One region of the Arthrobacter sp. MMS24-S77 genome, then DNA from elsewhere that is predicted to be linked to it. Evidence: riboswitches for the same ligand, from Rfam matches in the RefSeq annotation. Region 1 holds a riboswitch; the other holds the start of a gene.
The links. Region 1 has a riboswitch for cyclic di-AMP ahead of ACX5I4_RS02520 (aggregation-promoting factor C-terminal-like domain-containing protein). Riboswitches for the same ligand answer to the same signal wherever they lie in the genome.
Positions count from the first base shown of each region.

Region 2: linked by a shared signal. The riboswitch ahead of ACX5I4_RS04260 (NlpC/P60 family protein) and the one ahead of ACX5I4_RS02520 (aggregation-promoting factor C-terminal-like domain-containing protein) in region 1 are both predicted to bind cyclic di-AMP.

Region 1 covers NZ_JBTZRN010000001.1:532,442-540,317, forward strand. Annotated here, with positions in the region: gene ACX5I4_RS02510 (glycosyltransferase family 39 protein) at 1-147, opposite strand, end outside; gene ACX5I4_RS02515 (bifunctional glycosyltransferase family 2/GtrA family protein) at 144-1,592, opposite strand; gene ACX5I4_RS02520 (aggregation-promoting factor C-terminal-like domain-containing protein) at 1,726-2,454, opposite strand; cyclic di-AMP (ydaO/yuaA leader) riboswitch at 2,457-2,630, opposite strand; gene ACX5I4_RS02525 (sensor histidine kinase) at 2,795-4,270, opposite strand; gene ACX5I4_RS02530 (response regulator transcription factor) at 4,286-5,026, opposite strand; gene ACX5I4_RS02535 (hypothetical protein) at 5,287-6,114, shown strand; gene ACX5I4_RS02540 (winged helix-turn-helix domain-containing protein) at 6,823-7,692, shown strand.
Region 2 covers NZ_JBTZRN010000001.1:908,106-915,981, forward strand. Annotated here, with positions in the region: gene serC (phosphoserine transaminase) at 1-92, opposite strand, end outside; gene ACX5I4_RS04250 (metal-dependent transcriptional regulator) at 401-1,096, shown strand; cyclic di-AMP (ydaO/yuaA leader) riboswitch at 1,222-1,433, shown strand; gene ACX5I4_RS04255 (M23 family metallopeptidase) at 1,436-2,257, shown strand; cyclic di-AMP (ydaO/yuaA leader) riboswitch at 2,403-2,570, shown strand; gene ACX5I4_RS04260 (NlpC/P60 family protein) at 2,576-3,322, shown strand; gene ACX5I4_RS04265 (HNH endonuclease) at 3,583-4,083, shown strand; gene mobA (molybdenum cofactor guanylyltransferase) at 4,119-4,799, shown strand; gene ACX5I4_RS04275 (DUF6457 domain-containing protein) at 4,774-5,061, shown strand; partial or broken gene ACX5I4_RS04280 (molybdopterin molybdotransferase MoeA) at 5,058-6,403, shown strand; gene ACX5I4_RS04285 (FdhF/YdeP family oxidoreductase) at 6,466-7,876, shown strand, end outside.

The DNA.
Region 1 (7,876 bases):
CAGGCCAAAGACGAAACGGCTCCAGCGGGGAATTGCGCCAGGAGTTGATGGCTCGGTCGAGCGACGGCCGTGGGCTGCGTCGTCAGAGCCAGAACTGTCGGTTCCGGCGGCAGACTCAGTGCCTGCGTGAGAGATCGTGGAGGTCATGATGCTGCCGTTTCTGTGAGCGGGCTGTCTGGTGAGGTTGATTCGATCACTGGCTCCGGCTGGGCCGGTTGGGTCGACGGAACCGGCGCCGATGGGACCGGCAGTGCCGACCGCGCTCCGGGCTGCCGGAAGACCCACAGGCGGAACAACAGGAAGCGGACCGCGGTGGCGGCGAGGTTTGCCCCGACCACGGTGAGGAGCTCGCCCCAGCGGTCCGGCGTCGTCGTACTGTGTACCAAGGCGAGCGCCCCGGAAGTGAGCGCGAGGCCAATGCCGAAGACGATCAATCCCTCGAAGTGGTGCCTGACGGGGTTGCCGCCCTGGATGCCGAAGGTGAAGCGCCGGTTGGCGCCGGTGTTGGCGATGGCCGTGATGAGCAGGGCCAGGAAGTTGGCTAGCTGCGGGTCCATGAATCCGCGGCAGAACAAGAAGATGAGCACATAGGCGAGGGTCGACGCAGCGCCGATCGCGGCGAACCGGACCAGCTGCCCGAAGAGGCTGCTGCGCGGGCTCTGTTCTGCGGTACGGGACGACGCCGGGAGCGGGCCGCGGGCAAGGGCTGCGCGCAGTTCCGGGATGGGGATGCGCCCCGAGACGAGGTCCCGCGTGAGCCGGGCCATGCCGCGGATGTCGGCCAGGGCGGTGCGCACCACGTCGACGCTGGAATTCGGATCGTCGATCCAGTCCACGGGCACTTCGTGGACCCTGAGGCCGCAGCGTTCCGCGAGGACCAAAAGTTCCGTGTCGAAGAACCAGGAGTTGTCCGTGGTGTGCGGGAGGATCTGCTGGGCAACGTCGGCCCGGATCGCTTTGAAGCCGCACTGGGCATCACTGAAGCGGGCGCCCATCAACGAGTGCAGCATCAGGTTGTAGCTGCGCGAGATGAATTCCCGCTTGGGGCCGCGGACAACCCGGGAGTTGCGCGTCAACCGTGTGCCGATGGCGAGGTCCGAATGGCCGGAGATCAGGGGTGCCAAAAGGGGCGCCAATGCGGCGAGATCCGTGGACAGATCCACGTCCATGTAGGCCAGAACCGGCGACGGCGATGCAAGCCACACCTTTCGCAGGGCGTTGCCGCGTCCCTTCTCGTCAAGATGGACCACCACAAGCTCCGGCAGTTCCCTGGCCACGCGTTCGGCGATTTTCAAGGTGCTGTCCGTGCTGGCGTTGTCGGCAACGGTGATGCGGAAGCCGTGGGGGAAAGAGTCGCGCAAATGGCCATGAAGCCTGCGCAGGCACTCCTCGAGGTCGCGTTCCTCGTTGAAGACGGGGATCGTGACATCGAGGACGGGGACGGTGGTGTGGATGTCCACGGGGGCGCGCCGCACTGAGCTGTATTGAACGGCGGGGCTGCGTTGAACGGGGGTTTTGGGTTGAATCGGGGGGCCCGGCGGCACCACCGCGGGGTCCTTCAGGGTTCCTGTGGTGGATTCGATGAGCGTCATGTATTCAGAGTGCCGCCGCCGATTATGAGTGCTTTAGGCGCAACCTGTGACGTGGCTGTGCATGTGGGAGAGGCCTGGTTAACGCCGTAGAGGTCCGCCCCCGAAGGGACGGACCTCTACGAACTTTGTGGGTTCAGTACCAGTTGTGCGCCAAGTGGAAGGCCCAAGCCGCAGACGGTGAGCCGTAGCGTTCCTTGATGTAGTTCAGGCCCCAGCGGATCTGGGTCTGGTAGTTGGTCTGCCAATCGGCGCCTTCGGAGGCCATTTTTTCGCCCGGCAGCGACTGCACAATGCCGTAAGCGCCGCTCGAGGCGTTCGTGGCAGTGGTCCGCCAATCGGATTCCTTGTTCCACAAGGTGATCAAGGAGGACATTTCGCCCTGGCCCCACCCGTAGGAGGAAAGCATGCTTGCAGCGTAGGCCTGGGCGCCGGCGGGGTCATCGACGGCGACTGGCGCAGCCGGGGCTGCGGGAGCGGGGGGTGCCACGGGAGCGGCAGGTGCGGCAGCCTGGGGCGCGACGGCGGCCGGAGCGGGAGCGGGTGCCTGCGTCGGAGCGGCGCTCGGCTTGGCGCTTGCGCTCGCTGACGGCGTGGCGGTGGCGGACGGGGCGGCGCTATGCTCTGCAACCGTGCGCGATTCGGACGTGCGGCTCAACTCTTGGGCACTGATGGCTTGTCCGGCGGCCTGGGTGGCTGCGCCTGCCCCGAGGAACACAGCAACAACGCCGGCAAAAACGGCCATGCGCTGGCTGGGGCCGAGGTTTGCGGCGGCTCGCCTCAGGGTGGAACGTGACTTGTTTTTCCGGGCAGGTTCGCCGCGGTGGCGCGCAACAGGGCGCGACTGATTCTTGGAATCAGACATGGTGATTGCCTCTCAACGCCTGCGGAGTTAGCTGTCGGATTCGGATGAGGTCATCCGGCCGTGGCCACTGAGAATCGTGGCGGTACGGCTTCACCCCTAGGGCTGGCTCAACATGAGCGCTTGCCCGGAGACCTGGGTCCCCCGTCTCTGCCTGGAGTGTTGGGCACCGGGGAGTGGCAGAGCTCGGCGCCTACCCGGCGGTGGCCGGAACAATCCTGCGCACCCATTCGACGGTACAGGAGGATGCCGCTTAAGTCACATTTAGGTAACGGAGATCACGACGCCGGTGCGCCGACTTGCGCTCGCCGCGCTCCGGCGTCGTGATCTTCTGGGCGGGCCCTCAGGCCGTGGCAGTCCAGAGCGCCGGAAGCCGCACCGCAAACTCCGTCCGGCCGGGACGCGAGGCCACTTCAACAGTGCCTCCATGGGCCTGGACAATGGACTCAACAATCGACAAGCCGAGCCCGGACGTGCCCTCGGAACCGGAACGGGCTGCGTCGGCACGGGCAAAGCGGGAGAAGATCCTGCCTTGGAATTCAGGCGGAATGCCGGGCCCGTTGTCGGTCACGGTGACCACGGCGCTGCCATCGGCCGAGCGCATGACTCCCGTGACCACGGTGGTTCCCGCCTCCGTGTGCTTGCGGGCATTGGAGAGCAGATTGGCCAAGACCTGGTGGAGCTGCGTGGTGTCGCCGCGGACCGTCAGGGGTTCATCCGGGAGCCTGAGCTGCCAGATGTGCTCCGGGGCCATGACTTTCTCGTCGCTGACGGTCTCGATCACCAACTGCGTGAGGTCCACGTCGGTGAACTCGGGTGCCTTGCCTTCGTCCAGCCGCGCCAAGAGAAGGAGGTCCTCCACGAGGGTGGTCATACGTTCGGACTGGCTCTGAACCCGGCCCAGCGACTTGCGGCCGTCCTCGGTGAACGACTCCGTCATGCGCAACAGCTCGGTGTAGCCGCGGATGGCCGTCAGTGGCGTCCGCAGCTCGTGCGAGGCATCGGCCACGAACTGGCGCACCTTGGTTTCGCTCTGCTGCCTTGCCTCCAACGCGCTGGAGACATTGTCCAGCATGAGGTTCAAAGCATGACCGACGCTGCCCACCTCCGTGCCGGGATGGGCAGCCGACGCCGGGACGCGCACCGCGAGGGCCACCTCGCCGGCGTCGAGCGGAAGTTTCGATACTTTCGTGGCGACGTCGGAGAGTTGCTCCAGGGGACGCATGGTGCGGCGGATCAGCACGGTCCCGGCGAGTCCAATCAGCACCAGGCCGCCCAAGGACACGAACACCATGGTCCACACGAGCGAGGCTTCGGTGTCCTGTTTCGAGGCGAGCGGCAGGCCCGTGATGACAACATCGCCGTAGGGGGTTTCGGTGGCTACCAGCCGGTAGCCACCATTGGACAGGGTTCGATCAACAGGGCGGCCATCGTGGGGGAGCGCCAAGAGGATTCCCGCGTCGCTGGGCGACAAGTTTGTGCGGGTCGCGTCCGAGGACAGGAACCCAGCGCTGCTCACTTGCCCGCCAAGAATGCGTGCATTCAGGGTGCCGATGCTCTGGCCGCGGGCATCCAAAGGATCTGGCCGTCCATTCGGATCACCTATGGGCGGGCGGCCATGGGAGGCCTGCATCAATTGCTGGTCGAGCTGTTTCGTGAGGAACACGTCCATGGAGGCGTAGCTGACCACGCCCACTGCTCCGCAGATGGCCACGAGAAGTGCCATGGAGACAAGGATCAGGCGTGTGCGCAGGTGCCAGGTTGAAGGATTGAACCACTGATGGTCGGTCTGGCGGGGGATACCCGAGAGTGCGGACATTCGGCGCGCCCCGGGCTATTCGGCAGGCTTGATGACGTACCCGGCCCCGCGCACAGTGTGGATCATGGGCGGGTGGTTGGCCTCGATCTTTTTGCGCAGGTACGAGATGTAGAGCTCCACGATGTTGGCTTGCCCGCCAAAGTCGTAGTCCCACACGCGGTCCAGGATCTGGGCCTTGCTGACCACGCGCTTGGGATTCTCCATGAGGTAGCGCAGGAGCTCGAATTGGGTTGCCGTGAGCTGGATGTCTTCGCCCCCGCGGGTGACCTCGCGGGTGTCCACGTTCAAGGTCAAGTCACCCACTACCAGCTCGGCCGTGTCCATCGCGGCCACCCCCGAGCGCTGGACCAGGCGGTGCAGGCGCAGCAGGACTTCCTCCATGCTGAACGGCTTGGTGACGTAGTCGTCCCCGCCGGCGGCCAACCCGACAATGCGGTCTTGAACGTCGTCCTTCGCGGTGAGGAAGAGCGCGGGCACCTCAGGCGCAAAGGCGCGGATCCTGCCCAGAAGCTCAACGCCGTCGAACCCTGGCAGCATCACATCCAGCACCAGGACATCGGGCCGGAAGTCCTTGGCGAGCTTTACCGCAGTGGGTCCGTCGCCGGCAACGGCTACGGACCAACCCGCCATACGGAGGCCCATGCTCATGAGCTCGGCGAGGCTGGGTTCGTCGTCCACCACAAGGGCGCGGATGGGGGAACCGTCCGGGTGGCTGAGCTGGGGAAGGTTGTTTGTCATGGAGTGCGAGGATGCCATGAGACAACTCTCCAATCTGCCGGTTTGCCGGTGCTTTGCCGATGCTGTGAGCACCCTGTGAGTCTCAGCCTAGCCACCTGTCCAAAGGCACGGTACGCCCAGCGCGCTGCGGCGGGTCTGTTGGCACTGTCCGACGCAACTGCCGCAGGTCACAGGAAGGCCTGCAGTTCGGCACAGCCCGCACACAGCAAAGAGGCTGACGCTGTTTGGGACAAGGACAACGACCGACCCAAACAGTCTCGACTTCGATGGAGAACACCATGGATCAGCAAAACAACCCCTCCGTACCTGGGTCCGTGCCGGGGGCCGTACCGGGGAATGAGCAGCCGCAGCCGGTGATCCGGCCCCTTGAAGATTCCGAGCAGCCGGTGGCCGGGGAGCCCGCCGCTGGGTGGGGTGCGCCGGGGTCGGCGTACCAGCAGCCCGGACAGCCTGCCGTCGGTCAGCCCGCCGCTGGTTGGGGTGCGCCGCAGCAATACACCGCAGGGCAGCCCCGACCGTCGTTCTTCAAGAACTGGACGCTGAAGAAGGGGCTCATTGTCGGAGGCGTCGCCGTCGTCGTCGCTGCGGCGGCCGGCGCAGGTGCATATGCCGCTGGAAATGGAACTGCTGCCGATACAAGTAATGCGCTTGGGCCTGGTGCCGGGGGACAGGCTGGACAGAACGGCCAAGGCGGATTCGGTGGCCCAGGTGGTACGAACGCCGGCCCGGGCGGCCTCGGTGTAGGCATGGGCGGCCTGAACGCCGCCATCCATTCTGAGTACGTGGTTCTCCAAAACGGTAGCTACGTCACCATGGCCGGCCAGCTGGGCACGGTCACTGACATCTCGGCGAGCTCCATGACCGTCAAGAGCGAGGATGGATTCACCCGCACCTATGTCCTCGGAACGGACGTTGTAGTGGAGCAGGGTATGCGGCAACGGGGAAGCACAACCGGCGGCACCACGCTGACCCTTGCCGATGTGAAATCCGGATCCAGCGTGAGGGTTACCGCGCTCAAGGAATCTGACAAATACACGGCGCAGTCCATCCAGATCGTGACTGCCACGACCTCGACCACTACCCAGGGGACCGGCACCACCAACTAGCGGTGGGTGCTTCAGGTGTCCGTCGTGACCCTCTTTGCCGCGCTTTGGCCTCAGAACGGCGCAACTCGCCGTGTCTCAAGCGCTTTCCGAAGGCAAAGAGGGTCACGACGGCGTCCCAACCGGCCTTCAAACCGTGCCGGCCCGGCCATCAAACTGCCGCCGCCCGGCCATCCACAAGGGTCCTAGCAGACGATTTGCCGAAAGATTTTCATGAGACGCAGATTCGGGATTGGACAAGAGTTGTTTCATATCTCGAGATTCAAAGGCAAGCGCATGACGTGACTTAAGATTCAAAAATTGGCACTTTCATCAAATTATCTTCGAATATTGCGCCCCAGATGGCCATTGTGACGAACGAGAATGGGTCACATTTGGACATGCTTGAATTGTGACATGCGGCACAATAGTGTGATTCGTCTCAAAATGTGGACGGTTTGGCTCTTTGTTACTTGCAAGTTCCCTTTGTTACGTTGCACACTTCAAATGTGAACAAGAACTCAACAGCATCTGCAGCCGCAGCGATCGAACCCAGTGCACCCGCTGGTTTTTCGATGAGCTGTTGTCGAATGCATGCCTAACTTAAGACCCCTAAAAGTTTCAGGCATTCGCCCCCTGCCCAGCGTCGGGCGCCCCTCCCCATCTCATTGCGGGGACCAGACCAGCATTCGAAGCCGCGATGACGGCTATTCACTTTGAGGTAAGCAATCCATGTCAGTTGCATCCGGATACGTCCACATCTCCGTCCGTAACGCCAACAAGGCCGCGTCGAACGCCGGCCTGCGGCCCGGCTTTGGAAACCGCCCGGCCTACGCCCAGCCTGCGCCGCAGGGCGGCAGCCAGGCGCCCGGTTACGTGCCCCAGGGCTACAACCCCAACTCGTACGGTCAGCTCCGCGCTGTTCCCGCCAACGAGGCCTCGCCGATGACTGCACCCACGCCTGTCCTGGCCCCAGCCGACCGCTCCATCCGCCCCGTTGCCAACGACAATGTGGCCCGCGGGTTCGTGCTCTACATGGGCATCGACGAAGATACCGCTGCGGCCGCCGGAACGTCCATCGCCAAGCTTGCCCAGGAAATCCGGGCCTACGCACAGTCCCTCGTGTCCGGCGCTGAGAGCTATGCCGCCGTCGCGGTGGCCCCGGCCACCGCGCCCGGTTCCGCGCTCGACGTCGTCCGCTCGACTTTCGGTGACCCGACCGTTGGCAGCCGCCAGCGTTCCGATGCGCTCCGCCCGCAGCCGCCACAGGAAGCCCGCCCGTCCGGCGTCTTGATCGACCTCGCCCGCCGCGAAGTGCACCTCGATGGCGAATCCCTGAACCTCACGTTCAAGGAATTCGAGCTCCTCAACTACCTCGTCGAAAACGGCACCCGCACCGTGGGCCGCGATGAACTTCTTGAGGGCCTGTGGCGCAATGCCGAAGAGGTCCCCAACGAGCGCACCATCGACGTCCACATCCGGCGCCTCCGCTCCAAGCTCGGCCGCCTCGCGAATACCGTCCGCACCGTGCGCGGCCAGGGCTACCGCTTCTACGAGCACCCCGAGGTCATCGTCTGGGCCGCTCCGGAATACTCGATCTAGTCTCGACGCGCTCAAAGCGCCCGCTCCTGTCTAGGGAGCGGGCGCTTTCGCTTCCGCGGGACGATCCCTCGGCGCCTGCGCTCGTACCTCACGCAACAACGGCGCTTTCGGGATGTCCCGCTCACGCTACAGCGCCCGCGCCAAAGGGCCGGTCGCATTCCTGCGCCCAGGACCAGTGAGCATG
Region 2 (7,876 bases), 380 kb from region 1:
ATCTGCTCCGGGCGGACCTTGGAGGGCCCGGCGCCGAAGCGGCCGTCCTTGGGCAGCAAATCGGCGGGGATGGTGATGCTGTTGTCGCTCACGGGATGCTCCAATGGTGAAGTAGCGGCCTAGATGGGTCGTGGCAGGTGGCAAGCTGCCCCCTCGACTCCCCAATTCTGCCTGACTCCACTGGCGGGGACAGAACTGAAGGCTTCATAGTCCGCCACGTGGAAAGCATTTGTTCCGCCGAGACCTGGGCCGAGGCCGGCGCGAGAATTATCCGGAGTAATTCAAAATAGGCTAAGCTTGGAGCTGGCGCCCGGCCTGGGACGACCGGCGGGTCGACCGCCTGGCCGGCTGCGGTACGGTGGAAAATACGCAAGATACTGCGCTCGAGGAGCTGAGCTGGATGACGGATCTGATCGATACCACTGAGATGTATCTTCGGACCATTTTGGAGCTTGAGGAAGAGAACATCGTGGCTCTTCGCGCACGCATTGCCGAGCGCTTGCGGCACTCCGGTCCCACCGTTTCCCAGACTATCGGGCGGATGGAACGCGACGGCCTGGTGATTGTTTCCAACGACCGGCACCTTGAATTGACCGAAACCGGCCGGAAACGCGCCACCGAGGTCATGCGCAAGCACCGGCTCGCCGAGCGGCTCCTGGCCGACGTCATCGGACTGGACTGGGCCTATGTCCACGACGAGGCATGCCGCTGGGAACACGTTATGAGCGAGCGCGTGGAACGGCGGCTCTATGAACTCCTTAACCACCCCACTGAATCTCCCTACGGCAACCCCATTCCGGGGCTCGAAGCCCTGGGCGGAGCTGCGTCCCACGCCTTTACGGATGGCGTAGTCAACCTCCTTGAAGCGATGAACGAATACTCACCGGACAACCGGGTCGTCGTCAGCCGGCTGGCTGAACCGATCCAGGTGGAACCGGAGCTGCTGGTTCAGCTGGACGAGGGCGGAATCCGCCCCGGAGCCAGGGTTTCCCTTGAGCGTGTAGGGGAGTACATCTCCGTTCGCGTGCCCAATATCGATGGTGCGTTGGAGCTGCCGCCTGAGGTGGCGTCGCACGTCTTTGTGACCGTCTCTTAGGCCTTCTGCAAACTGTTCGGCAAAGATAACGAAATTATTACTGCGGGGGTTTAATCCCCTATAGTTTAGTACTGGCGCCGATACCAAAGCGTTACCTGATCCGAAGCCGAGTTCTGCCAGCGGATCAGGTGGATTAGTCCATTCACTGGCAGAAGCGGGGGAACCACCAGCGGCTGTCGAAAGACAGCCTTGGGGTGAAGTCCGCAGCGGAAGTGCAAAAAGCGCAGGACCCTTCCCGGGGACTCCTCTGTGCTTCGCGCCCTCCACGCGGACCGGGTCCATGCACTCTCTGACCCGAATCCGACAGCTAACTTCGCAGGCTTGCCAGAGAGGAACACTTTGACCACGCAGAACACCAGGGGCCGCAGACGCGCGTCCGGTCCTACTGCTGAGCTGCGGAGCACGAACGTCGTTGCGCACGACCGGCCCCGCGATCCGCATCGCGAAGTGCGCCGGCGCAAGGGGCCCTTGCGGCAAATGGCTGATTTTGCTGCCGCGAGCGGTGTGGGACAGAAGGCAGGCGTGGCCCTCGCCGCCACGGGCCTCATCCTGACGGTCGCCATGCCGGGTACCGGCGCATTGACGGCCACCGCGGAATCGAACCAGGCTTCGGCCGCTTCGATGGGTACCCAGCCTGAGATTCCCGCTGCGGCCAGTGCCACCATCGACTTCAGCCGCGCTGCCGTTTCCACCACGGCGGATCCTGATAGCAAGCTCAAGCAGCTCCTGAGCGCGCAGTCCGTCGGCAGCATCAAGACATCGTCCTCGAAGGGCACGCTGGGGGCTCCGCTGGACACCCTCACCACGGCATCGCCGTTCGGCTACCGCGTGAACCCCATTACAGGAGGCCTAGGGGAGTTCCACCGTGGCCAGGACTTCGTGGCCCAGTGCGGCACCCAGGTGCATGCGGCTGCAGCCGGCAAGGTCACGTTTGCGGGCTGGCACCCGTATGGCGGTGGAAACCGCGTTGTGGTGGACCATGGCAACGGCCTCGAAACCACGTACAACCATTTGTCCTCGTTCAACGTCCAGGTGGGCCAAACGGTCAACCGCGGTGACGTTGTCGCTTTGAGCGGCACCACCGGCGCTTCCACCGGCTGCCACCTCCATTTTGAAGTCATGGTCAACGGCGATGTCGTTGATCCCCTCGGCTGGCTGTAGCCAATCCGATGGCCGTCTCTCGCATGCTTGTCACGCTCCGTGACCTGAATGTGACATTCAGCCAAAACTCCTGTACCGTCTAACTCGCATCAACTTTTAGAGAGTTGATGCACTCGGGTGGATTGCCTAGCTCTGCCACTGCTCGAGGTTCCGTTCGCAAAACATCGTCTGGCAGAGGCGGGGGACCCACTTTTGGTCATCTTCACCGATGGCCTTGGGGTTAAGTCGCAATTGTTTCCTACGGGAAGCATTGCGGCCGGATGACTCCCATCCGAATCCGACAGCTTACCTCGCGGGCATAGGGAGAGGCCTTTTAACGTGTCTTCACGCTCTACTCTTGCGCGCCACCGCGCCGCGGTCACCAAGACCAACTCGCTTGCCGTCATCGCTAAGACCGTCGGCAGCAACGCCGGTGGCGTAGGCCGTCAGGCCGCAGTTATCGCCGCTGCTTCCGGACTGGTCCTCACTAGCGGTATCGCAGCCAACGCTGCCGAAACCAACGTCCCCCGCGAGTCCACTGCGACCTCCACCCTGGAAGTCCAGTCCATCGCCCAAGCCAGCATTTCGGCCGATTCTTCCGTGGCCATCAAGTACGAGCGCCCGGTGGTTTCCACCGAAGCTGCTCCGGTTGTCGAAGCTCCGGTTGCCGTCCAGGAAGCTGTTGCCGCTCCCAAGGCGGGCACCGCAACGCTTTCTGTTTCCGCCGCTGTATCCCCTGCCACGAAGGTTGCCAGCGGCAAGGGCGCAGCAATTGCCGCCGCAGCCTACGCGCAGCTTGGCGTTGCCCAGGACTGCACCGCCCTGGCTTCGAACTCCCTGGCCGCTGTTGGCATCAACTTCCACGGCTGGCCGGCAGACTACCTCTCCCTTGGCCGCACGGTCAGCGCTGCTGAAGCGCAGCCGGGCGACTTGGTTTACTACCAGAACGGTGGCATGGGCATGGCCCACATCGCCGTCTACGTCGGCAACGGCATGGCAGTCCACGGCGGCTGGAACGGTGGCACCACTGCCCTGTACAGCGTCAACGTCGGCTCCGGCCCGGTCTTCATCCGCGTTGGTGGCTAAATAGCTTCGGCTACATAGTTTCACTGGAACATCCCCGCCGGTTCGCGCGCGGGGATGTTCCGTTTTAACCAGGCATGTTTAAGGTTCACGCCACATGTCCGGTACATGAACTTTGCCCGACACAGCGCCGGAACCCACCCACGGATTCGTTGATCTGGCCTCTGCGTGTTTACTCTTGTGGTGTCGATCCACAGCCCGTACATGCAGAGGGCAGCCGGCCCTCGCGCCCCTGACGGGTGCGGCCGTGAAGAGGTACGTGCATGCGCACACTCGTTCTGAATGCTGGATATGAACCGCTGGCGGTAGTAACCTTCCGCCGGGCGCTGGTCCTTGTGCTCACCGGAAAAGCGAGCGTAGTGGCCGAAGGCGACGAGCCTGTCGTCGGGCCACAGGAGATTCTCGGACGTCCCTCCGTGATTCTGCTCAATCGCTACATCCGGCCGAGGTACAACACGATCACGGCGGTTACACGCCGCGGCGTCTTGCGCCGCGACGGTCACCGTTGCGCCTATTGCGGGAAAGCAGCCCACACTATTGACCACGTCCACCCCAAGTCCAGGGGCGGCGCGGATTCCTGGGAAAACCTGGTGGCGGCGTGCCTGCGCTGCAACAACGCCAAGAGTGACCATACACCGGCCGAAATGGGCTGGAAACTGAGGTTCACTCCAGCGGCGCCCACCGGGACTATCTGGCAAATCAAGGAGCTTGAGAAACCTGCGCCCGCGTGGGATCCCTTCCTCTTGCCCGAGTCGGCGGCCTGAACCGCAACTGAGCCTGCCCCCGGTAATCTGGGCTGGTGGACTTTGATGCGGCGATCTTGGCGGGTGGCAAGTCCTCCCGCCTCGGTGGTGTGCCCAAATCCCAGCTGAGGTACGACGGCGCCACGCTCCTTGAGCGCGCCCTCGCGGCGGCGTACGGGGCCGGGCGCGTCGTCGTCGTCGGGCCAGATCCTGGCACGTTGCCGGACGGCACGTTGACGGCCCGCGAGGACCCGCCTTTCGCTGGGCCGGCAGCCGCGATCGAAGCCGGACTCCTTGCGCTCGAGAAGCATGCCCGCGAGGGTCTTTCCGCGAAGGAAACACCCGCACCATGGGTACTCGTCATGGCGTGCGACATGCCCCTCGCCGCCGCCGCGGTTCCGGTCTTGCTCCAGGAACTTGCCGGCCATCCGGAAACGGAAGGGGTTATGTCCGTATCCGCCGATGGCCGGAGGCAGCCATTGCTTGGAATTTACCGGATCTCTGCTTTGCGGCGCGAAGTGCTGGCCGCGGCAGAACAGGGTAGCCTCGCCAACGCAGCGGTGTTCCGCCTGCTTGCTAGGCTTGATCTGCTGGCCGTAGCTGTTCCTGCTGGCTCCACCGATGACGTGGATACCTGGGACGACGCCGCGGCGCTTGGACTGGACGGTGACCTGCCGTCACAACAGCTGTACCGGACTGTGGAGGCGGATCGTGAAGAGCCAAGAAGAAACGCTTGAGGAATGGTGCAGGAGCCTGCTGCAGGCATATGAGCTTGAAGGCGTCGAGATCGACATCAACGAGATCCTGTCCCTTGCAGGGGTTGCAGCCCATTCTGTCGTTCGCCCGGCGGCTCCCTTGACCACCTTCATTGCCGGCTTCGCGGCCGGACTGGCCGCAGGTTCGGGACAAGCGACTGAATCCGCATCGATGGACGCCGCGATGGGCCTGGCACGCACGCTCGCCAACGACTACACGAACCCCGGAACCGACGCCGGATGACCGATGCCCCTGAACAGGGTGCCGAGAAAGTGGGCGCCGAGAAGCATGCCGACCACCTGTGGGCGGAAGCCCGGCAGCTTGCCTTTGACTGTGCTACGCCCATTCCCGCCGCTCCCGTTGCCCTGAAGGACGCGCTCGGCAGGACGTTGGCGTCGGACGTCCATGCCCTGCAGGACCTGCCGCACTATGCGTCCTCGGCGATGGATGGCTGGGCTGTCAACGGCAGCGGCCCGTGGATCCTGGCCGAGCCGGGCCATCGGCTGGCCCCCCACCAGGCGAGCCCTATTGTCACCGGTGGCCTGATACCGCCGGGGGCCAAAGCCGTGCTCCGGAGCGAAAGCGGTGTCCTGGCGACCGACGAAGATGGCCTGCCGGTCCTCGCGCTCGGCGGAAATGCGAAACCTGGCGAACCGCGCAACGGGCAGCACATCCGTAACGCGGGAGAAGAAGCCGGGGCAGGGGAACTGCTGATCAAAGCAGGCGTCGTCTTGAACCCCGCCCACCTCGCCCTGGCTGCGCTGGCCGGCCGCGATGAACTGGAAGTCCTGGGCAAACCCCACGTGAAACTGCTCCTGACCGGCTCCGAAGTGGTGACCACGGGTATCCCGGCCCCTGGGAGGGTGAGGGACACCTTCGGCCCCCAGCTTGGCGCCGTCGTCGAGCTCCTTGGCGGGATCCGCGGCGAGCTGATCAAAGTGGGTGACTCCTACGACGAATGGCTCTCCGGCCTTGAGGAAGGCGAGTTGTCGCCGGACACGCCACCCGCCGACGTCGTTATCACCACCGGGGGAACGGGCCGTTCCGGAACGGACCACTTCCGGCGCGCCATTGCCGAACTTGGCGGCCGTTTGCTGATTGACGGCATTGCGATGCGGCCGGGACACCCTGCCGTGTTGGCCGAGTTGCCGGATGGGCGCTTTGTCTTAGGGCTGCCGGGCAACCCGCTCGCGGCCATGATGGTTCTTTTCACGATCGGCGCACCGCTGCTTGCTGGACTGGGGCACGGAACGCTGCCCGACGTCGGTGCGGTGCCTTGTGGTGCGACGCTCGACGCCGACCCCGGACGCACGCGCTTGCTTCCCTTCAGGTTCGTGTACGGTTTGGCCTCGCCGGCGCAACACGCCGGGCCGGGGATGATGCGCGGGCTCGCCAGTGCGGACGGAGTCATGGTGGTCCCGCCACACGGCGTTCAACTAGGCGAGTCAGTACCCGCCTTCCCCTTCCTTGGGGGCAGCCGCTTCCCCAGCCGAAGGCTCCGGAGGACAAAACCAAGAAACCTCCCGCGAAGTCTGCCCGCAAAGTTTCGTCAGGGCCGGTGGACTGGAGTGCCCTGACCGGCTGAGAACTTCCGCTGCCGGATGGACACGGGTGGAATAGAAGGACAGGCCTTGCAATGATGGGGACATGAACAGGCATGCTCCCGAGCAGGACATCAATGAAGATGACCTCCAAATTCACCCGCCCAAGCGCTCCGCCGCCGGTGTCAAGGCAGTCACCGTGGCTTTGGAACGAGGTTGGGCCCAAGCCGGTGTGAGCCGGACCGTCAAGTCAATGCTCCGCGTCAACCAGCGGGACGGTTTCGACTGTCCCGGGTGCGCCTGGCCGGAGTCCATTACCGGAAAACGCAGCCCCGCCGAGTTCTGCGAAAACGGGGCCAAGGCCATCGCCGAGGAGAGCACCACCCGCGTGGTCGATGCGGCGTTCTGGGCCCAGCATTCCATCGCCGCGCTCGAGGACAAGACCGAATACTGGCTGGGCAGCCAAGGACGCATCGCCGAGCCCGTGGTCATCCGCCCCGGCGAAACACACTATTCTCCGATCAGCTGGACGGATGCTTTCGCCCTGATCGGCGAACACGTCAATGCCACGACGCCGGATCGTTGCGTTTTTTACACCTCGGGGCGCACGGCCAACGAGACAGCCTTCATGTACCAGCTCTTTGCGCGGAGCCTCGGCACCAATAACCTGCCCGACTGCTCGAACATGTGCCATGAGTCTTCCGGCAGCGCCCTCAACCCGACCATCGGCATCGGCAAGGGTACCGTCTCCCTGGAGGACATCCACGAAGCGCAACTGGTGCTGGTTGTAGGCCAGAACCCCGGCACGAACCACCCACGCATGCTCTCGGCCCTGCGGGATTGCAAGAACAACGGCGGCAAGGTTGTCGCCGTCAATCCGTTGCCGGAAGCAGGACTCCTGAACTTCAAGGATCCCCAGTCGCTCAACGGCGTGGTGGGCGGCGGCACGGACATTGCCGACGAGTTCCTGCAGATCAAGGTGGGCGGCGACCTCGCGCTGTTCCAGGCGCTGGGCCACCTCCTGCTGGAAGAGGAGAAGCGGCAGCCGGGAACCGTGGTGGATCGCGCCTTCATCGAGGCGCAGACCGACGGCTTCGAGGCCTACGCCGAAGCCCGGGCCACGCTGGATTGGGCCGAGACGGAACGCGCCACGGGCCTGGGCCGCATCGAAATCACCAAGGTTGCGGGCATGCTGGCCGCTTCGAAGGGCACCATCATTTGCTGGGCGCTGGGCCTGACCCAGCAGCCCCACTCCGTGGACACTTTGCGGGAAATCATCAACTTGCTGCTCCTCCAGGGAAACTTCGGCAAGCGCGGAGCCGGCGCTTGCCCCGTCCGCGGCCACTCCAACGTGCAGGGCGACCGCACCATGGGGATCTGGGAGAAGCCATCGGAAGGCTTCCTCGCAGCCCTCGACAAGGAGTTCGGATTCACGATGCCCAGGGCACACGGCTACGACTCCGTGGAAACCCAGCACGCCTTGGAGAAGGGCGACGTGGATGTATTCGTTTCCATGG